2 linked regions of the Hahella chejuensis KCTC 2396 genome follow. The protein of the gene in region 2 interacts with the protein of the main gene of each other region in a pairwise test. Links are inferred from orthologs where the notes say so. Each region holds a gene or a part of one and is shown on either strand. Other genes may lie near its edges. The genes, in order: HCH_RS08480 and ftsL.

Region 1 (11,412 bases), 4.1 Mb from region 2 along the record:
TCGCCTGCACAAGGGGGATCTGCGCCCCATGAGAATCAATACGATATTCCAGCGTATACTTCCATGGCCAGACTTTGTTGAGGGCGCCCAGCATAAAGCCGGTCAGAACAGCGAGGGTGTAGTCGTGGTAACGTCTTAATAACCAGCTTAGCAGGTGGGTGAAGGACAGCAAGCCAATCAGACATCCTGAGGCGAAGATAGATAAAGGCAGAATATCAAAACCTTTCACCGCAGCCAGAACCGGACCGTAGATGCCCAAAAGTAAAAGCAGAAAGCTACCTGAAACGCCAGGCAAGATCATGGCGCAAATGGCGATCGCGCCGCTTATAAATAAATTCAGGTAGGTAGGCTCCAGGCTGGTGGGGCTCAAAGCTGTTAGCCCATAGGCCACCGCAGCGCCCAACCCGATTAACAATGCGCTAAGCGCATTCTTTTCTCTAATCGCCTTGCCAACAAACCAGACGGAGCCAAGAATCAAACCGAAGAAAAAAGCCCATATCAGATTGGGGTGACTCTGCAATAGCGAGCTAATGATTCTGGACAGCGTAAAGACACTGGTGAGAATGCCAGCAAACAATGTCGACAGAAAAGTACCATCGATGTCTTTCCAAACCGCCGCAAACCCTTGCGCGCGCCAAATACTAATCAGTTCTGGGCGAATACGCCCAAGAGCTGAAATCAGCCGCTCGTAGATACCGGAAATAAATGCGATCGTACCGCCGGAAACACCCGGAACAATATCCGCGGCCCCCATGGCCACGCCTTTCAGATAAGTTTTCCACATGCTATCGAACAACGCCCCCTAATAAAGGCACAAATCGAACCTGCTCCAAACTGCTCTCCTCTATTTCCGCGCCTTGCCTTTTGTAGACTTTCAGCATCTGTTCGCTTCCACTGCCAACCGGAATGACGAGACGCCCGCCGTCCGCCAGTTGCTCCAGCAACTCCGACGGCGTCTGCTCCGGAGCCGCAGTCACCATAATTGCGTCGAAAGGCCCCTGTTCAGGCCAACCCCAACGCCCATCGGATAATTTGGCGCTAACGTTATTTAACTTTAGCGCCTTGAATCTCAGTTTCGCTTTTTCCAGCAGCGGCGCAATCCGCTCAACGGTATAAACCTGTGTAGACAGCCGGGCCAGAATCGCGGTTTGATAACCAGAGCCAGCGCCCACTTCCAATACCCGTTTCGGCTTCCAACCACTGCACAGCAGTTCAGTCATACGAGCCACGATATAAGGCTGCGAGATCGTTTGGGAATGCCCTATCGGCAGAGCGGTATCTTCATAGGCCCGATGCGCGAGAGCCTCATCGACAAAAATATGCCGAGGGATTTCCGTCATCGCCTCCAACACCGCTTCGTTCTGAATTCCGTTTTTCCGCAAGCGCTCAATCAAACGCAGACGCGTACGCCGCGATGTCATGCCAATGCCTTGCAAGTCGAAGTTCACTCAGTCTCTCCCAGCCAATCCTGTAGTTGGTTAAAGGCGTCGTAGCGAGTCATATCTACATGAATAGGCGTAATGGAGACATAGTTGTGCTCCACCGGGTAAAAATCTGTCCCCGGGCCCGCATCGTCTCCCTCTCCTGCAGCTGCAATCCAATAGCGTTTACGTCCGCGAGGATCTACGATTTCATGCGGCTCGCCACCTTTTAAACGATGCCCTAATCGCGTCAGCTGAATACCGCGGATGTCCTCCAACGGTACGTCGGGGACATTCACGTTCAGTACCGTGCGTGGAGCGATGGGCGATTTTAGTTGTCTTAGTAGTAAGTTGGCGACCACTTTCGCTGCAGTCGCATAGTTTTCTTGTCCCCTATTCACCAACGAAACCGCAATGGCCGGTTGCGCCAGAAAACGACCTTCCATAGCCGCCGCAACGGTGCCGGAGTACAAAACGTCATCTCCCAGATTTGCGTGGGAGTTAATGCCAGAGACGACTCGCTCCGCATCATAACCAAACATTTCGCTCAGCCCCATATGCACACAGTCTGTCGGCGTGCCATCAACGGCGAAGAAACCCTGTGAGGTTTTCTGCAGAATCAAAGGGCGAGTCAACGTCAGAGAGTTACTTGCTCCGCTATGATCTCTATCTGGCGCAATCACTCGGATTTCAGCAATATTTTTCAGCTCATCCGCCAGAGCCGACAAACCCGGCGCATGCACGCCATCGTCATTGGACAATAATAATTTCACTACCGCTTTTCCTTTTTTCGCTATTCCCTCATCACCAGCCTTTTACAGTCAATTGCATCAATGAGAGTGACAATGGGAATAGCTATTAGTAAACAGGTTTGGCTGGAATCAGTTTAATCTAAATACTTGGTCCAGCAATACAGAGGCGAAACAGCCGGAGCCAAGAGAAAACGTCAGCTCAATATCGTCGCCGGCCCACTGCCAACTCATATCTACAGGCTTGGCGACAAAAGGCCTCCGCGCTGTCCGCGCGCCGTCTTTGTGAATAGCTGTCAGCCATTCTGATAAAGATGCCGTTCTCAGTTGTTCAATTTCTCCGGCCGTCCCAGACAAAAACTCCGGTCCTCCCAACATAGGGCCTGTAGGAACAGTGGATTCAGACACGACAGAGCTGGCGGCAGGAGCGCCTTCATCCCCATCAATCATGGTTGACCAGTCACCTCGACGAACGCGCTCAGCCAGAATTTCATTAAATAAATAAGAGCGCGCCGCAGACAAATACATTCCCAGATGGGCCTTCTTTTTTGGCTTTTGGCCTTCTACAAACCATGCATGCGCGCGTTGTAAGTTATAACCATCATGACCAAAGCGCTGGTCTCCGAAATAGTTAGGAAAACCATTCGCCTGAATGTATGAAAGCTTTTCATCGATTTGCTCGTGAACACCTTCCACCTGCCTGACCCAGATCTTAAAAGCATTTCCTGAGTGATCGCCACGGCGTAATTTCTTTTGCGTTCGAGTAACGCTGAGAACTGCTACGCCTTCAATCTGTAACTGACTCCAATCTGGCTCAGGACGTATCCCCAAATAAACAGAAAACCATTGTCTCGTCACTGCATGACGATCCTTCAATCCCATTAGCCCGATATCAAAGTCACGCACACCACAAAAACGCGCGAGATTACGAGATACCCACTCGGTATTCTGCCCGCGTTTTTCAATATGTAATAAAACATGCTCTCCTCCCGAATCCGGAGGCGTCCACAGTTCATCTACGCCGAAGTCTTCCGGCGTTTGACGCCATATTCCAGGGGCTGAGTCAGTCCAAAGTCCAGGGAAGTTAAGATCAAAATTCATATTAGTTCTTTTGCGCCTCGAGCAATGCTACCGCATGACAGGCAATGCCTTCCTTACGGCCGGTATAACCCAGTTTTTCTGTGGTAGTGGCTTTTACGTTTATACAATCAATCGAAACATTGCAGTCAGAGGCAATATTGACCCGCATACTTTCTATATGGGGAGCCATCTTAGGAGCTTGCGCAACGATGGTTCCATCAATATTCCCTATCTTGTATCCCTTCTGGTGCAGCTTGCTAACCACAGAGCGAAGTAGGTTTCGGCTATCAGCCCCAGAAAACGAAGGGTCAGTATCGGGGAAATGTTTGCCAATATCTCCAAAGGCTGCCGCCCCCAGTAATGCGTCACATATTGCATGTAGTAAGACGTCGCCATCTGAATGAGCCTGCAAACCACGCTCATGTGGAATGTTCACTCCACCAATGACAATTAAGTCGCCAGTTTCGGAAAACGCATGGACATCGAAGCCATGGCCGATTCGAAATAAACTCATTCTTCTTCCTGCATAATACGGCGTAAAAATATCTCCGCCAGAGGCAAATCCTGAGGGTGGGTAATTTTGATATTATCGCTATGCCCCTCTACCATTACCGGCTTCAAGCCTTGAGCTTCAATAGCTGATGCTTCATCGGTAATGTGTACACCTTTCTCGCTCCCCTGCCTCAGAGCCGACAACAAAGCGCCAAACCGAAACATCTGCGGGGTATACGCCCGCCAGAGGTTGGCCCGGGACACAGTAGCTAACACTTCACCTTTTTCATTGGTCCTTTTTACTGTGTCTGCAACAGGTACACCCAAGAGCCCACCAGGCTGGGTATTCCATAGCAAACGCATCAGATTGGAAATATCGCTGATTCGAAAACAGGGACGAGCAACATCATGGACAAGCACCCAGTCCTCAATAGCAGCGTGAGACTCTATTTTCTCTAAGGCATTAAGCACTGAAGTCGAGCGTTCCTCGCCTCCAGCAACTGATATTACTTTTCCAGTGTATTTATCAGCAATCTCAGGCCACCATTTATCTTGCGGGTGAAGAGGCAAATAAATCTGTGATATTCCAGGCGCTGATAGTAAACGATCCAGCGTATGCTCAAGAACGCTTCGATCAATCAATTTCAAATACTGCTTAGGGCGTTCGCCCCCCATACGAGAACCAACGCCAGCGGCGGGCACTATCACCCAAAGCTTATGCTCTTCCATACTGTCAACAAACACTAACCAAGCTCGATTTCTGTCAAAACCGGGCTAGTATCTGTGAAGCGAATAAGGAAAATCAAGAAAGGTTCAGTTTTCGATGAGCAAATAAAATTGTTCGTCGGGATACACCATCCCTAATTGACTGCGAGCTCTCTCTTCTATTGCGCTCTGCGCGAGTTTCAATTCCATTACTTCAGCTTCAAGCCTGCGATTCCTTTCCACCAATTGCTTATTCTCTTCCTTCTGACTCTCGACCTGACGATCAAGAACCCAAGCCTGGGCGAATGACCCCTCGCCCACCCAAAGACGGAATTGAAGGACGCAGATAATTAGCGCCAAAACTGTCCACAACCAATTTACACGCATAGCAGAACGACAATGAGGTTATATTTCCGTCGTCAATGACATTTTGCGTCCCTGCTCTTTCAAGCAAGTTCCGCCATGGCAATGCTCTTTTTAGTGGCGGAATCGCTTATTTTATAGACTCTAATATTTATAGTCGATAAGTGTTGATAATTTCCAGTAAAAAACACTTATAACTACATAAATTTAATGGCATTTCTTTTTTGGGTTAACCGAGTTGAAAGAATCGAACTCGATTAGAGGTGAGGAACAATAGTACAGGAGCAGGATAGATGATTCAGCACAGCTGGTGTTCTTTTGACATAAAAAAACCCGTCACGGGGACGGGTTCTTCGTATTAAGAGCCTGACGACGACCTACTCTTGCATGGGAATCCACACTACCATCGGCGCTGGACTGTTTCACTTCTGAGTTCGGAATGGGATCAGGTGGTTCCAGTCCGCTATGATCATCAGGCAAAACCGTTAAGCTTTGTCTTAGTTCTAGCTTGTCTAGTTGGCGCTTGGTCAGAAGACCTTTAACTTGGATAAGCAGTTATACTCAATCAATACCGGTAAATTACTTCGGTGTTATATGGTCAAGCCTCTCGGGCAATTAGTACTGGTTAGCTCAACGCCTCGCAGCGCTTACACACCCAGCCTATCAACCTCGTGGTCTACAAGGGCCCTTTAGGAGGATCAAGTCCTCAGGGAGATCTTATCTTGAAGGGGGCTTCCCGCTTAGATGCTTTCAGCGGTTATCCCGTCCGAACGTAGCTACCGGGCAATGCGATTGGCATCACAACCCGAACACCAGCGGTTCGTTCACTCCGGTCCTCTCGTACTAGGAGCAACTCTCCTCAAATCTCCAACGTCCACGGCAGATAGGGACCGAACTGTCTCACGACGTTCTAAACCCAGCTCGCGTACCACTTTAAATGGCGAACAGCCATACCCTTGGGACCGGCTTCAGCCCCAGGATGTGATGAGCCGACATCGAGGTGCCAAACACCGCCGTCGATGTGAACTCTTGGGCGGTATCAGCCTGTTATCCCCGGAGTACCTTTTATCCGTTGAGCGATGGCCCTTCCATACAGAACCACCGGATCACTAAGACCTACTTTCGTACCTGCTCGACGTGTTTGTCTCGCAGTTAAGCGCGCTTTTGCCTTTACACTAACCGTACGATGTCCGACCGTACTTAGCGCACCTTCGTGCTCCTCCGTTACTCTTTTGGAGGAGACCGCCCCAGTCAAACTACCCACCACACAGTGTCCTCGACCAGGATTACCAGTCAGAGTTAGAACCTCAAACATGCCAGGGTGGTATTTCAAGGATGGCTCCACGAGAACTGGCGTCCTCGCTTCAAAGCCTCCCACCTATCCTACACAAGCAGGTTCAAAGTCCACTGTGAAGCTATAGTAAAGGTTCACGGGGTCTTTCCGTCTAGCCGCGGATACACTGCATCTTCACAGCGATTTCAATTTCACTGAGTCTCGGGTGGAGACAGCGCCCCCATCGTTACGCCATTCGTGCAGGTCGGAACTTACCCGACAAGGAATTTCGCTACCTTAGGACCGTTATAGTTACGGCCGCCGTTTACCGGGGCTTCGATCAAGAGCTTCGCTTACGCTAACCCCATCAATTAACCTTCCGGCACCGGGCAGGCGTCACACCCTATACGTCCACTTTCGTGTTTGCAGAGTGCTGTGTTTTTAATAAACAGTCGCAGGGGCCTGGTATCTTCGACCGCCTTCCGCTCCAGCCGCAAGGCTTTCACGTACATGACGGCGTGCCTTCTCCCGAAGTTACGGCACCATTTTGCCTAGTTCCTTCACCCGAGTTCTCTCAAGCGCCTTGGTATTCTCTACCTGACCACCTGTGTCGGTTTGGGGTACGGTTTTGTATTGCCTGAAGCTTAGAGGCTTTTCCTGGAAGCTGGGCATCAATCACTTCACTCTCTTAAAGAGAGCTCGTCATTACCCCTCAGCATTGTGTGTCCGGATTTGCCTAAACACACTGCCTACAGGCTTAAACCTGGACTACCAATCCCAGGCTGACCTAGCCTTCTCCGTCCCCCCATCGCAGCAATACAAAGTATCGGAATTTTAACCGATTTCCCATCGACTACACCTTTCGGTCTCGCCTTAGGGGCCGACTCACCCTGCGCCGATTAGCGTTGCGCAGGAACCCTTGGTCTTCCGGCGTGCGGGTTTTTCACCCGCATTATCGTTACTCATGTCAGCATTCGCACTTCTGATACCTCCAGCATGCCTCTCGACACACCTTCATCAGCTTACAGAACGCTCCCCTACCACTCATCCATTGGATGAATCCGCAGCTTCGGCGCCATGTTTGAGCCCCGTTACATCTTCCGCGCAGGCCGACTCGACTAGTGAGCTATTACGCTTTCTTTAAAGGGTGGCTGCTTCTAAGCCAACCTCCTAGCTGTCTCTGCCTTCCCACATCGTTTCCCACTTAACATGGACTTGGGGGCCTTAGCTGGCGGTCTGGGTTGTTTCCCTCTTCACGACGGACGTTAGCACCCGCCGTGTGTCTCCCGGATATCACTCTACGGTATTCGGAGTTTGCATGGGGTTGGTAAGTCGAGATGACCCCCTAGCCCAAACAGTGCTCTACCCCCGTAGGCGTTCGTCCGAGGCGCTACCTAAATAGCTTTCGGGGAGAACCAGCTATCTCCGAGTTTGATTGGCCTTTCACCCCCAGCCACAAGTCATCCGAATCTTTTTCAACAGATTTCGGTTCGGTCCTCCAGTTGATGTTACTCAACCTTCAACCTGCCCATGGCTAGATCACTCGGTTTCGGGTCTACGCCTAGCGACTAATTCGCCCTATTCAGACTCGGTTTCCCTACGCCTCCCCTATTCGGTTAAGCTCGCCACTAAACGTAAGTCGCTGACCCATTATACAAAAGGTACGCAGTCACAGAATAAATCTGCTCCCACTGCTTGTACGCATACGGTTTCAGGTTCTATTTCACTCCCCTCACAGGGGTTCTTTTCGCCTTTCCCTCACGGTACTGGTTCACTATCGGTCAACTGGGAGTATTTAGCCTTGGAGGATGGTCCCCCCATATTCAGTCAAGATAACACGTGTCCCGACCTACTCGATTTCACTTTGATAAGATTTCAGATACGGGGCTGTCACCCACTATGGCCGCACTTTCCAGAGCGTTCTCCTATCTGTCACAAAGCTTAAGGGCTGATCCCCGTTCGCTCGCCGCTACTGAGGGAATCTCGGTTGATTTCTTTTCCTCGGGGTACTTAGATGTTTCAGTTCCCCCGGTTCGCCTCCTACACCTATGGATTCAGTGCAGGATACCTGATAAATCAGGTGGGTTTCCCCATTCAGAGATCGCCGGGTCAAAGGTTATTTGCCACCTCGCCGACGCTTATCGCAGGCTTTCACGTCTTTCATCGCCTCCAGTTGCCAAGGCATCCACCGTATGCGCTTATTCACTTGACCATATAACCCGAAGTAATTTCATTACTGCCATCACTTCAAGCCACACAGCGCTGGTTTCACCGTAACAATAATTCGCCGATATTGCGCTTGAGTATAACTACTCAGTAAAACCTATCCGTTGAGTGACAAATAAACTTCATCTGTCACCACGTTGGTTTTTACTTTGCTTATCCAAATTGTTAAAGAGCTTCTCTGACCAAATGCCAGAAACCAATACAGTCATCTTTCTGAAACTTTCATGCTGTATTCGTTTCTATCATCTGATACGTCAGACTTCACTTACTTAATCGTCAACCGTACTACTACCATTCTATGAATGGTGGAGCTGAGCGGGATCGAACCGCTGACCTCCTGCGTGCAAGGCAGGCGCTCTCCCAGCTGAGCTACAGCCCCATAATCTTCCTAATCACACTCAGTTATTCACCAAGAAAAAGGAAATTCTGGTGGGTCTGGGTGGACTTGAACCACCGACCTCACCCTTATCAGGGGTGCGCTCTAACCACCTGAGCTACAGACCCAGAACTTGCAATCTCGCGATTGCGTCACGGGTCTGATGACCCTTAAGTAAGCTCTCTACTCGCCAATCAAGCAATTTGTTGTGGACGCCAAACTGAGACAGTTGGATATCGTTTAAGGAGGTGATCCAGCCGCAGGTTCCCCTACGGCTACCTTGTTACGACTTCACCCCAGTCATGAATCACACCGTGGTAACCGTCCCCCCGAAGGTTAGACTAGCTACTTCTGGTGCAACCCACTCCCATGGTGTGACGGGCGGTGTGTACAAGGCCCGGGAACGTATTCACCGCGACATTCTGATTCGCGATTACTAGCGATTCCGACTTCATGGAGTCGAGTTGCAGACTCCAATCCGGACTACGAGACGCTTTAAGAGATTAGCTCCACCTCGCGGCTTCGCAACCCTCTGTACGCCCCATTGTAGCACGTGTGTAGCCCTGGCCGTAAGGGCCATGATGACTTGACGTCGTCCCCACCTTCCTCCGGTTTGTCACCGGCAGTCTCCCTAAAGTTCCCACCCGAAGTGCTGGCAAATAGGGACAAGGGTTGCGCTCGTTACGGGACTTAACCCAACATTTCACAACACGAGCTGACGACAGCCATGCAGCACCTGTCTCAGAGTTCCCGAAGGCACCAATCCATCTCTGGAAAGTTCTCTGGATGTCAAGGCCAGGTAAGGTTCTTCGCGTTGCTTCGAATTAAACCACATGCTCCACCGCTTGTGCGGGCCCCCGTCAATTCATTTGAGTTTTAACCTTGCGGCCGTACTCCCCAGGCGGAGAACTTATCGCGTTAGCTGCGCCACTAAAGTCTCTAAGGACCCCAACGGCTAGTTCTCATCGTTTACGGCGTGGACTACCAGGGTATCTAATCCTGTTTGCTCCCCACGCTTTCGCACCTCAGCGTCAGTTTTTGGCCAGAGGGCCGCCTTCGCCACTGGTATTCCTCCAGATCTCTACGCATTTCACCGCTACACCTGGAATTCTACCCTCCTCTCCAAAACTCTAGTCGCCCAGTTCTAAGTGCAGTTCCCAGGTTGAGCCCGGGGATTTCACACCTAGCTTAAGCAACCGCCTACGCGCGCTTTACGCCCAGTAATTCCGATTAACGCTCGCACCCTCCGTATTACCGCGGCTGCTGGCACGGAGTTTGCCGGTGCTTCTTCTGTGGGTAACGTCAACTGCAGCTGATATTAGCAACTGCCCTTTCCTCCCCACTGAAAGTGCTTTACAACCCGAAGGCCTTCTTCACACACGCGGCATGGCTGGATCAGGGTTGCCCCCATTGTCCAATATTCCCCACTGCTGCCTCCCGTAGGAGTCTGGACCGTGTCTCAGTTCCAGTGTGACTGATCATCCTCTCAGACCAGTTACGGATCGTCGCCTTGGTAGGCTCTTACCCTACCAACTAGCTAATCCGACATAGGCTCATCTGTTAGCGCAAGGTCCGAAGATCCCCTGCTTTCCCCCGTAGGGCGTATGCGGTATTAATCCGAGTTTCCCCGGGCTATCCCCCTCTAACAGGCAGATTCCTATGCTTTACTCACCCGTCCGCCGCTCGTCAGCTCCCGAAGGACTGTTACCGCTCGACTTGCATGTGTTAAGCCTGCCGCCAGCGTTCAATCTGAGCCATGATCAAACTCTTCAGTTTAAAGAGTGTGAATCAGTAAGATTCTTAATCTTGCTCAAGTTAAAACTACTGTACTCTTGAGTGATTGCTCACTCATGAATTGTACGAGTCACTAACTTAAGACTTAATCTTTTCCAGATCCGCCTCAGTTAGCGCCCACAACAAATTGCTTGATTAACTTTTTAAAGAACTTTCTCTTTCGGAGACTCTCTCCGACCGAGGCGCGCATTCTACACTTTCAATCTTCAGTGTCAACTCCTTTTTAGCGCCGCCGATTCTCTCGAATCCGCTTCTCCCTCCCTTCCGACCGGCTTCCCCGTCGAAGTGGGGCGCATTATACGCACCTACTCTTTCACGTCAACTCCATTTTTTAACTTTTATTTAAAAAGTTTTCACACTCCCCCGTTAGCAGATCCCTGACAGCAAAAAGGAGGGCTCGCGCCCTCCTTTTTTGAACAGTGGTTACTCCTGCCCTTTAATCTCTTTAAGGCCACGATAAGGCGCACTGCCAGCCAGCTCTTCTTCGATTCGCAGCAAACGGTTGTACTTCGCCACACGGTCTGAGCGACACAATGAGCCAGTTTTGATTTGTCCTGCACTAGTAGCAACAGCCAAGTCTGCAATGGTTGTATCTTCAGTTTCGCCAGAACGGTGAGAGATTACCGCCGTAAAACCGGCATCTTTCGCCATTTTGATAGCATCCAGCGTTTCAGACAGACTGCCGATCTGGTTGAACTTAATCAAAATGGAGTTGGCGATACCTTTATCAATACCTTGCTTGAGGATCTTGGTGTTAGTAACAAACAAATCGTCTCCTACTAACTGCACCTTATCTCCCAGCTTTCTGGTCAAAGCCGCCCAACCGTCCCAGTCACTCTCATCCATCCCGTCTTCAATGGAGACGATTGGATAACGTTGAGACAAATCTCCCAAATAATCAGCAAACTCTTCGGATGAGAAAACTTTACCCTC
Region 2 (11,534 bases):
CGGCGCGGAAACTTCTCCGCCGTAATATTCTGAACCTTGCGGCTCATTCATCACGATCGCCATCGCCAGTCTGGGCTTCTCTACGGGAGCCAAACCTGCAAACACCGCGTTATACGCGTCATCCGCATAGCCATGCTCGCCAACTTTGTGAGTGGTGCCGGTTTTTCCAGCCACACGATATTCGGCGACGTGAGCCCGAGTTCCTGTGCCGCCTTTTAACACCACAGTCTCCAGCATTTCTCTTATGTGTCTGGAAATGCCCGGCGACATAACCTGTTGTGGAGAAACGCCTTGCTGTCCTCCCCTGATCAAACTTACGGGCCTGCGTACGCCGTCAGCGGCGATCGCCATGTATGACTGCGCCAGCTGCAGCGCAGTGACTGACAGCCCGTAACCGTATGACAGCGTCGCCAGACGAATCGGCTGCCACTTGGTGAAGTTCGGCAACACGCCTACCGCTTCGCCTGGAAACTCAATGCCAGACGACTGTCCAAAGCCAGCCTGGTAGAAAGTTTCAAAAACCGCTTCTCCGCCGATTTTCAACGCCACCTTGCTGGTTCCGACGTTGCTGGACTTGGTAATGATAGAAACCAGATCCAACGTGCCGTAGTCGCGAGCATCGCGAATAGTCTGCCCATTCAAACGCAGGAAACCCGGACTGGTGTTGATCCGGGTTTCTGTTGTAAAACTCCCTGTCTTAAGCGCTGCGGCTATCGACAAGGGTTTGACGGTGGACCCGGGCTCGAACAAATCCGTCACAGCCCGATTTCGCAACCCCGAGGGGTTCATACTGTCCCTATTGTTGGGGTTGAACGAGGGCTGATTCACCATCGCCAACACCTCCCCGGTCCTCACATCCAATATCACCAGCGATCCGGATTTTGCGTTGTGCGCCTCCACCGCCGCCTTTAACTCCCGATACGCCATATACTGCAGACGCAAATCAATGCTGAGTTGCAGATCGGCGCCGGACTGCGCGTCTTGCAGCAGGCTCAAATCCTTGATCACATACCCCCGGCGGTCTTTCAGCACCTTTTTGCTGCCATTAACGCCGCGCAAATATTGATCAAAAGCCAGCTCAACGCCTTCCTGGCCTTTTTCGTCGATGTCCGTTATTCCCACGATATGCGCCGCCACTTCTCCAGCGGGGTAATAGCGTTTGAATTCGCGTTTTGCGTACAGCCCCTGCAGTTTCAGGTCCATCGCCAAGCGTCCGGTTTCCGGCGACAGCTGGCGCTGCACGTATATAAACTCTTTGCCTTTATGACGACGCAGTCTCTTCACCATTTCGTCAGACTGCATGCCAAGCAAATCCGCCAGCTTACGCCAGCCCTCATCATTCTCCTGCGCTTCTTGCGGGTTCGCCCACAAAGTCACGACCGGCGCGCTGACCGCTAAGGGCTCGCCGTTGCGATCCAATATCTTGCCTCGGGTCGCCTGAATCGGCTCAACCCGAACGGTGCGCATGTCGCCTTGCGAACGCAGGAATTCGTGATTAATTACTTGCAAGTCAATAACGCGCCAGACCAGCACGATAAAACACGCGACCAACATGATAGCCACAGCGTAATAACGCCAAAGCATCGCTGGGGCCGCCTGCCCGCTCTCGGCCTGCTCCATGGCGCCACGCCGAGCTGTCCGCCGGTCGCTGGTTTTCATCTCACAATCTCAATCTTTGTCGCGTCAGGCACATGCATGCCAAAGCGCTGGTCGGCAATCTGCTCCACTCGGCTGTGAGCGCTCCAGGCGCTTTCTTCCAGCAACAGCTGGGTCCATTCACGCTCGTAGCGATCTTTATCCCGCTGCAGCGTCTGTAGCTCAATAAACTGCTGCCGGTTCAAATGCACGGCATACACCGTGGCGACGCCGGACACCACCAGAGCAACCAACAATGACAATGTAATCAGCGCCCGCCCCTTGATCATGCTTGCGGCAAGGCGGCACGTCTCACCCCACCACTCCAGTACGACGGGCAAAATCGGCTCACGAACCGTTTTGCTGCGTCTGGTCGTCAGCGGCGTAGCCTGACCTGTAGAACGAATCAAAATCATCAACATTTCTCCAATACACGCATTACGGCGCTACGCGCCCGTACATTGGCCACGACTTCAGTTTCGCCTGCGCGGATTTTCTTACCTACCAGTTTTGCTTTTGGCGGCGCATCATCCACCACTGGCAGCCATTTCGGGGTCTTGGGCCCTCGCACAATATCCCGCATGTACTGTTTAACCATGCGGTCTTCGAGAGAGTGGAAGCTGATAACCGTCAGACGTCCGCCCGGCTTAAGCACTCCGAACGCCTGTTCCAGCCCCTGAGCCAGATCGTCCAACTCCCTGTTGATGAATATCCTGATAGCCTGAAACGCCCGCGTCGCCGGATTCTTGCCTTTCTCCCAACGGGGGTTGGCCGCCGCGACTATTTCCGCCAGCTGCAAGGTCCGGGTGATGGGTTGAGTTTGTCGCGCAGCCACAATGGCCTTCGCCATCCGCCGCGCAAAACGCTCTTCGCCCAGATCCCAAAGCACTTTGCTGATTTCTTCTTCTTTTGCGGTATTCACCCATTCTGAAGCTGATAGGCCGCTGTCCGGGTCCATACGCATATCCAATGGCCCGTCCTGCATAAAGCTGAAGCCTCTTTCGGCCTCATCCAATTGCGGAGAAGAGACGCCCAGATCAAGCAATACGCCATCCACCCCTGGCCATTGCAGTTCAGAAACGAACGAGGCCATGTCAGCAAAGGAACCTTGCCGGAACAGAAATCTGTCATCGCCAGAAAATCTTTCCATCGCCGTCCGCCTCGCACGTGGATCTTTGTCGATACCCAGCAGTCGCCCTTGCGGACCCAGCGCCTTCAATATCTCCGCACTGTGTCCGCCGCGCCCGAAGGTGCCATCTATATAAAGCCCATCCGCTTTGACGCCCAGAGCCTCAACAGCCTCGGCCAATAAAACCGTTACGTGTCCGTATTGATTACTTTCCATAGTGTTATAGCGCGATGTTCATCAGTTCTTCTGGGACATCCTGACCAAGCGCATCCTCGTCCAGATATTCATCGCGCCGCTTCGTCCAGTGATCTTCGTCCCACAACTCAAACTTCTTACCCTGACCCAATAGAATCAATTTCTTATCCAGATATGCGTATTCACGTAGCGGCTGGGACAACAACACGCGTCCCGCACCATCAATTTCCAATTCAGTGGCGTGGCCCAACAAGAGTCGTTGGATGCGCCGGGTCGCCGGGTTGTACGCAGGAAGCGCGGCGATTTGGCTTTCAATCTGCTCCCACTCCGGCAGCGGATAAATCAGAAGACAGCGTTCTTGTGTATCAATGGTCGCAATCATTTGGTTATTGCTTATTTCGGCAATACGATCCCGGTAACGCGTTGGCATGGCAAAGCGCCCCTTTGAATCCATGTTGATCGCATTGACGCCTCTAAACACTTATTCGCCCATCTCAGAAGGTTTTCGCCACAAAAAACCACAATCATCCACTTTTACCCACTTTTACACACTATAGAAAGCGGAAGGCAACATTTCAAGATGATTAAGTTACGGATGGGTCAATAATTTCCTCTTAAAAGACAAGTAGTTACAGAAAAAAAGGGGAAAAAATAAACAGATTTGAGACAAAAATAGCTTTGCAATCAAAGCGCTAGAGGAATTTCTTCAGATACAAGCTCGCATCTAAGAATATTTAGCTATAAAGACCACATCGGTAAATAAAACGAGGTATGTACACGCCCAACCAAGGGCCGCATAGTTTCATTGTTAAGAGAAGTTAACCCTGAAGCTCTCATACGCAAGAGCTTCAGGGTTAAAAAGAGAAAAGAAGAGCTTGTCTGTAAGCCGGGTTCTGTCGTGGACAGTCATTCATCTGGGATGCATGTCGCCATGCACCTCTAGCGACCTACCCGGACCCAGCGTGGGCCACGCCATTGGGTCCCTATTTGGTCTTGCTCCGAGTGGGGTTTTCCATCGCCATGGACTGTTACCAGCCATGCGGTGCGCTCTTACCGCACCATTTCAACCTTACCGGTCTGCCGAAGCAGACTTAGGCGGTATACTTTCTGTTGCACTTTCCGTCGACTCGCGCCGCCCAGGCGTTACCTGGCACTTTGCCCTGTGGAGCCCGGACTTTCCTCCATCTCGCGCCCAATAAAGGATGCGAAACAGCGACTGCCTAACAAGCTCTGGCGGCAAGATTAGCGATTTCCCTCTTCCGACACAAGCTTTGCGCCGACATGTCGCTGAAGAAGTCGCAAACTCACTCGCCCTTTAACGCCAACGCCTGCTGATAAAGCTCGTTCTTACCAACTCCCGTCAATGAGGACGCCAGCGCCGCCGCCTTCTTGACAGGTAATTCTTTGAGCAGCGCCTGTAGAAGTTGCGACACTTTGATTTCCACAAAGTCGCCCTGTTCTTTCCGCTCCCCTTTCACCAATACGACGAATTCACCGCGCTGCTGATTTCCATCCTCCTGCATCCAGGCTTTAATGTCCTGAACGCAGCCCGCCTTTATTGTCTCAAAGGTTTTGGTCAACTCTCTGGCGATCACCACTTCTCGAGCAGCCCCCATCACCACCTCCAAATCTTCCATCATCGCCAAGATCCGGTGAGGAGACTCATAGAACACCATCGTCCGGGGCTCGTCCGCCAATTCTTGCAAACGCCCTCGTCGACCTGAACCTTTGGCGGGCAGAAAGCCCTCGAAAACAAACCGCTCGCTAGGCATGCCGGAAGCAGACAAGGCCGCCACCAATGCACAGGCGCCGGGAACTGGTGTGACGATGAAGCCCGCCTCTCTGGTCGCCCGCACCAAAGGAAAACCCGGGTCCGATATCAGCGGCGTCCCTGCATCAGATATCAAAGCGATAGACTTGCCCACCGCCAACTCTGACAACAAACGCTCTGTTTTTGCTTCTTCATTGAACTGATGCAAAGACGTCATCGGCGCATCAACGCCAAAATGACTCAACAGTTTGCCGCTATGCCGGGTATCTTCCGCCGCAATCAGGTCTACCGATTTCAATATGGCGATCGCCCTGGGAGTCATATCATCCAAATTACCAATCGGGGTCGCTACTATGTATAAAACGCCCTTTGCTTCGCTCATAATTCTTTCATCTTGTTAATAACTGAAATTTCCACCCCAACCATGGCCTTTGCTAGAATGACCGTTGCTTTTATATTTACACTCGGCTTCTCGCATATCGCCGCCATTATAAAACCGCCGCGGCCGGCCTAAGTTAACCATAAATCCGGCCTGACTTATAACTATTGCTCCCTGGTAAGCGCATGCAGCGAAAACATAATTATTCATTTCACGTCCTGCTCTTAACATTACTCCTGTCTTTATTAGGCGGTTGTGAGGGCTTACCCGTCAAAGGCGGCGACTCTGGCGCACAAGACGCAACTACTCAAGACGAAGCGGAAAGACAACTCCAGCTCGCTAAAAATACATTGCCGCCCGAGCAAGCCAACCATCGCCTGAAAGCCCTGGACATATATATCGCACGCGGGGACTACGCAAACGCGCAAAAAGTGGTGGAATCCATCAACTCCACCACCCTGACCCTCCCCCAAATGGAGCAATATATTATTCTGGGCGCCACACTGGCCCTGGAGCAGAATCGAACAGATCAGGCTCTCTCTTATTTCAACGCAGCGCCTTCCGACGCTTTCGCCAGCCGTCCTGTAGACATTCAATTACGCGCCAATGAACTGCACGCCAAAGCGCTTATGGCGACAGGCTCATCTCTTGATGCTGCGCAGCTTCTGATTTATGCATCAGGCCTTTATACCGGCGAAGAATATTGGCGAGTACTTGACGATGTTTGGAATGCGTTGCGCGCCACTCCCAGCCTGGAGCTGAGCCGCGCCCTGGAAACGGCTCAAGACTATGACTGGCGGGGATGGCTTGAGCTTATAACCGCAGTACGCCAGAACCAGTTCAGCCTGGAAATGCAATTAGCTGCGCTGAAAAGCTGGCGCCGGCAATGGGCTGACCACCCCGCAGCGAGAAGACTTCCCGCCGAACTCAAGATGCTGGCGGAGCTACCCAATGAGCGCCCCAGCAAAATTGCACTGCTGGCTCCGCTAAGCGGCAATTTGGCTAAAGCAGGAGAAGCTATTCGTGACGGCTTTCTGGCTGCTTACTATCAGGATATCAACAGCAGCGAAAGCAATGGGCAAGGTCCAGAAATTCAGATCATAGATTCAGGCTCCATTGAAAATATCGCCGACCTCTATCTATCGTTGCAACTGGAAGGTTATGACCTGATTATCGGTCCCCTGGAGAAAGAAGCCGTCGCCCAGCTCGCCGGCTTCCCGGAACTCGACCCCCCCGTGCTTGCACTAAACTACCTGGACGAAGGCGTCGCCCCGCCTCCCGGCATGTACCAATACGGACTGGCCGCCGAGGACGAAGTGCGCCAGATAGCCAGAAAGCTAATATCGGAAGGAAAACGCGGCGTTGCAGTGATTTACCCTGACGCGCCATGGGCGATCAAACTCGCCAGCGTGCTGGACAGAGAATATCAAGCGGCCAACCTACCATTACCTATCCCATACAAATATGTAGATGGAGAAAATTATTCGGACGGAATAGCCCACCTCCTGCAGATCAATGCAAGCAAGCAAAGGGCCAGGAAACTGAAGTCGGTGGCAGGCAAGTTTGAATATGAGCCGCGCCGCCGGCAGGACATTGATGGAATCATCATGATCTCTACGCCTTATGTGGCCAGACAGTTGAAGCCTTTACTGCTGTTCCACTACGCCAGCGACCTGCCCGTCTACGCGACATCCCAGATATACGGCGGCGTCCCGCAGCCGGACAAAGATCATGATTTGAATGGTATTCACTTTACAGAAACGCCATGGCTGCTGAGTCAGTCTTTACCTCTCAAGCAAGATATTCGCTACGTTGCGGACACTACACGCTATGAAAGACTCTATGCGATGGGCGCCGACGCTTACACTATCGCCCCGCGGCTCAGCCTCATGCGTCAGTTCCCTGACAGTCAGATACAAGGAACGACAGGCAACCTATTTATGAACGAGTCTCAGCAGATTCGTCGCATTTTAGAATGGGCGATATTTGAAAGAGGCTTGGCGAAAGCCGAATTAAACAGCCCGGAGTCACCCCCCCAATAATGCCCTTCAAGCGCCTGATAAAGTCTATTGATATTGGACGCGCCGCAGAAAGCCAAGCGGAGAAATTCGCCCGCGCTCAAGGGTTCACTATCGTTGAGCGCAACTTTCGCTGCAAAGGAGGAGAGATAGACCTCATCGCCAGACATGGCGAGCACCTGGTATTCATAGAAGTTCGTCACCGCAGCAGCGATAAGTTCGGCAGTGCGGCGGAGTCCATCACCCAAAAAAAGCAGCAACGCATCATCCTTGCCGCCAATATATACCTTCAGAAGAAAGGTTTAACAAACATGCCATGTCGATTTGATGTTATCGTGGGGAACCTCAAATCAAACACCGGCTTCCAATGGATACCAGACGCATTTAGCTGCTGGTGACGCCACGTTTTCGCATCAACGTACATCACCGTTATTTCCGGATTTTTATATGAACAGTATCGAACGCATCATCCACCTCTTCGAAGAAAGCATTAAAGCGAAGCAAGTTTCCGCACAATCGCTTCCGCCACTGATTGAAGCGGCAGGCCAGTTGATGGTTCACGCACTTCTTAGCGATCACAAAATCCTTTCATGCGGCAATGGCGGATCCGCCGGAGATGCGCAGCACTTCTCCTCGGAACTGCTGAACCGTTTCGAGCGGGAACGCCCCAGCCTACCTGCAATCGCCCTGACGACTGACACATCAACACTAACTTCCATCGCTAACGACTACAGCTATAACGAAGTTTTTTCCAAGCAGATACGCGCCCTGGGTTCAGAAGGCGATGTACTTTTGGCGATATCCACCAGCGGCAACTCTGCAAATGTGATTCAAGCGATACAGGCGGCCCATGACAGAGGAATGCGAGTGATTGCCTTGACAGGCAAAGATGGCGGCAACATGGCCTCCCTGCTCCAAGCCGAAGATGTCGAGATTCGAGTTCCAATGACTTCCACTGCGCGCATCCAAGAAGTGCATCTATTAACAATCCATACTCTTTGCGACTACATCGACCGCGAAATTTTTGGCCCTATCGATTAACGCCAACAAAAAAGCCGGATACCTGGCTTCTTATCAGGCATCCGGCTCTTCAGGTTCTAAAAGCTCTAATTGTTTACTTAACGATCTTCAAGCTCGGTTTGGAACCATCTCTCCCCCCACCTTTCGGAGGAGGCGCTGGAGAAGATCCAGGCTTACTTTTACTGCCAGGCGGCTCCGGGGCCCCGCCTGGCTCAGAGCCAAAGACCATGCCTTGACCATTTTCCTTTGCGTATATCGCCAATACCGCCATTACCGGAACGGACACCTGACGCGGCACCCCGCCAAAACGAGCGCTAAACTCAAGATAATCATTACCTATACTCAAGCCACGCACCGCCTGCGGACTGATATTGAGAACGATCTGACCGTTGCTCACAAAATCACGCGGGACGTCTACGCCTTGAAGCGATGCATCGACAACCACATAAGGCGTCAGGTGATTATCAAGAATCCACTCGTTCAGAGCTCGCAACAAATAGGGACGACTGGGAGTCATTGGTTTTGCCAATTCAATTTGAGCTTAAGGGGCCTTGTTAGACCCCTCAGTTAGAAGTATCAGCTAAACATTTCCTGTTCGATGTCGGACAGGCTAGCTTTAAAGGACTCGCGCGAGAACAGGCGATCCATATACTTGATCAGCGGTTTAGCCGGCTTTTCAGGGAGCTCGATCTTCATGAGCTTCAGGCGCCACAACAATGGAGCGACGCAGCAATCTACAATTGTAAACTCCTCGCTCATGAAATACGGCTTCTCTGAAAAGATGGGAGCAGCAGCTATCAGACTTTCACGAAGCTGTTTGCGCGCCTCTTCAACCTCAGCAGTATCAGATTTACCTTGCAGAACTATATCCGCCAGACTGCACCAATCTTTTTGGATTCGGTACATCAACAAACGGCTCTGCGCCCGCGCAACCGGATATACCGGCAAAAGCGGCGGATGAGGAAAACGCTCATCCAAGTACTCCATCATGATGTTTGGTTCGTACAGCGACAGCTCACGATCCACCAGGGTTGGCAGCGTGTTATAAGGATTTAGGTCAGCAATTTCCGCAGGCTTATCATCAGGATCAACATCGATGATGTCTACCGCCACCCCTTTCTCAGCCAAAACAATACGGACTCTATGACTGTAGTGGCTCTGCGGATCAGAAAAAAATGTCATTGATGACCGTTTGGTCACGACTCCCATAGAATTACCTCGGTCGCTTGTAACTCAGATTATTCAGAAAGAAAAATTCCAGCACCGGGCAACCCGATGCTGGAGCTTTTATCCAAGGTCGAACATTATACACGAAAAGACTAATGAACGTCTTTCCAATATTCTCTATTGAGGAGGTATGCGGGCACGAACAGAATCACCAGGAACAAAAGCACGTACGGAGCAATCTCTTCACTCTCCAGCCTTGAGGGCTCGCCCACATAAGCCAGGAAGTTGACCATGTCGCGAATCGCAGCATCATACTCTTGCGGCTCCATGCTGCCCGTTGTAGCGAATGACTTACAACCCGGCGCGCCCACTACAACTCCACTCAACGGATCAATACCTGCCTTGCCGCCCAACTCCGGTTTCTCCGCACACAACCCCTGCAGATCAACCAGAACATGAGGCATACCAACGTCTTTAAATACAACGTTGTTTACCCCCCAAGGCCTGGACTCGTCCTTGTAAAAGCCGCGCAAATAACTATACAACCAGTCAGGACCGCGCAGCCTTGAAACCAGCGTCAAATCTGGCGGCGGAGCGCCGAACCAGCCTTGCGCCATGGACGGAGCCATAGCAATATCCATCAGCTGCCCAATCTTCGCATCGCCGAAGATCAGATTCTCTTCGTAAAGGTTGTGCGGAATACCAATGTCATCCGCTACACGCTCATAACGGGAATACTTTAAGGAGTGGCAGCCCATACAGTAGTTAGTAAACATCGCAGCGCCTCTTTGCAGAGAGGGCTTATCGCGAATATCGACATCTACGTGATCTAAATGAACATCTCCACCGCCAGCCGCATGTGCAAGAGACGTCACGCACGAGAGAAGCAGAACTTTGAGTATGCTTTTCATTAGTGAGTCACCCTCTCTGGTACAGGTTTAGTCTTTTCTGCTCTGGTATACCAAGGCATCAATAGGAAGTATGCGAAATATAAGCCTGTACATAGAGGAGCAAGCCAACTCGGCTGCTCATTAGCTGGCAAGACTCCACAAACCCCCAAAATCACGAAGCTGACGACAAGCACTAAAAGGGCAATTTTGCTCATCGCTCCCTTATAACGAATAGACTTCACAGGACTGCGATCCAACCAAGGCAACACAAACAGAATTGCTATTGCAGCCCCCATAACGACAACGCCCCAGAACTTCGCGTCCACACCGAATAGCGGATACGTGATTGCACGAAGCATCGCGTAGAAAGGCGTGAAGTACCATACAGGCGCAATATGCTCAGGAGTTTTCAGCGGATTTGCCGGTTCGAAGTTAGGCTTCTCAAGGAAGTAGCCATTCATTTCAGGGAAGTAGAACACTACTACGCAGAATACGAATAGGAAAACAATCAACGCGACGATGTCATGCACCGTATAGTAGGGGTGGAAAGGAATTCCATCTTTAGGAATACCGTTTTCATCCTTGTTCTTTTTAATCTCAACGCCGTCTGGGTTATTCGAACCCACTTCATGAAGCGCCAAAATATGCAGCACCACCAAGCCAAGCAGTACAATTGGTAAAGCGATGACATGCAGAGCAAAGAACCGGTTAAGAGTAATACCCGATATTAGATAGTCGCCACGAATCCATTGAGCCAAGTCTTCGCCCACATAAGGTATGGCGCCAAACAGAGAAACGATAACCTGCGCACCCCAGTATGACATCTGCCCCCAAGGCAGCAAGTAACCCAAGAACGCTTCCGCCATCAGGCACAGATAGATGGTCATGCCGAATATCCAAACTAGCTCACGGGGCTTTTTATAAGAACCGTACAAGAGCCCTCGGAACATATGCAGATAAACGACGACAAAGAAGGCGGAGGCGCCAGTCGAATGCATTAATCGAATCAGCCAGCCGAACTCAACGTCGCGCATAATGTACTCTACTGAAGCAAACGCGCCTTCAGCAGAGGGGTTATAGCTCATTGTCAACCAAATGCCCGTAAGCAACTGATTAATTAGAACAACCAAAGACAAAGAGCCAAAGAAATACCATACGTTAAAGTTTTTAGGCGCATAGTACTTGCTCATATGCTTTTCGAAGGCATCGACGACTGGCAGGCGATCGTCGATCCACTGGATAAGCTTCTGCATTATGCGTTCTCCTTGTCTTCACCTACGATGAGGTTCACGTCATCAACATACATGTGGGGAGGCACTTCAAGATTCTT

The links.
Region 1: the proteins of ftsL (region 2) and HCH_RS08480 interact in binary tests that used the Escherichia coli proteins (3 or more experiments, as listed by UniProt). The link is inferred for Hahella chejuensis KCTC 2396 from one-to-one orthologs.

The regions. Positions count from the first base shown.
Region 1 is NC_007645.1:1,899,078-1,910,489, reverse strand. Bases 3,196-6,183 are described here. They hold HCH_RS08480 (septum formation initiator family protein), read right to left. Parts: upstream 4,835-6,183; coding sequence 4,556-4,834; downstream 3,196-4,555. Other genes in these bases: ispD (2-C-methyl-D-erythritol 4-phosphate cytidylyltransferase), read right to left, coding at 3,761-4,471; ispF (2-C-methyl-D-erythritol 2,4-cyclodiphosphate synthase), read right to left, coding at 3,273-3,764; truD (tRNA pseudouridine(13) synthase TruD), read right to left, coding at 3,196-3,271. Outside these bases: HCH_RS08510 (DUF368 domain-containing protein), read right to left, coding at 1-784; HCH_RS08505 (protein-L-isoaspartate(D-aspartate) O-methyltransferase), read right to left, coding at 786-1,448; 5'/3'-nucleotidase SurE, read right to left, coding at 1,445-2,194; more of truD, read right to left, coding at 2,303-3,195; eno (phosphopyruvate hydratase), read right to left, coding at 10,903-11,412. UniProt on the Escherichia coli protein: Essential cell division protein. May link together the upstream cell division proteins, which are predominantly cytoplasmic, with the downstream cell division proteins, which are predominantly periplasmic.
Region 2 is NC_007645.1:6,011,192-6,022,725, forward strand. What follows is about bases 354-3,280. They hold ftsL (cell division protein FtsL), read right to left. Parts: upstream 2,052-3,280; coding sequence 1,656-2,051; downstream 354-1,655. Other genes in these bases: HCH_RS26430 (peptidoglycan D,D-transpeptidase FtsI family protein), read right to left, coding at 354-1,659; rsmH (16S rRNA (cytosine(1402)-N(4))-methyltransferase RsmH), read right to left, coding at 2,051-2,980; mraZ (division/cell wall cluster transcriptional repressor MraZ), read right to left, coding at 2,985-3,280. Outside these bases: more of HCH_RS26430, read right to left, coding at 1-353; more of mraZ, read right to left, coding at 3,281-3,440; rsmI (16S rRNA (cytidine(1402)-2'-O)-methyltransferase), read right to left, coding at 4,264-5,112; HCH_RS26455 (penicillin-binding protein activator), read left to right, coding at 5,295-7,151; HCH_RS26460 (YraN family protein), read left to right, coding at 7,151-7,525; HCH_RS26465 (phosphoheptose isomerase), read left to right, coding at 7,575-8,168; HCH_RS26470 (ClpXP protease specificity-enhancing factor), read right to left, coding at 8,242-8,664; HCH_RS26475 (glutathione S-transferase N-terminal domain-containing protein), read right to left, coding at 8,724-9,356; HCH_RS26480 (cytochrome c1), read right to left, coding at 9,467-10,225; HCH_RS26485 (cytochrome b), read right to left, coding at 10,225-11,457; petA (ubiquinol-cytochrome c reductase iron-sulfur subunit), read right to left, coding at 11,457-11,534. UniProt on the Escherichia coli protein: Essential cell division protein. May link together the upstream cell division proteins, which are predominantly cytoplasmic, with the downstream cell division proteins, which are predominantly periplasmic.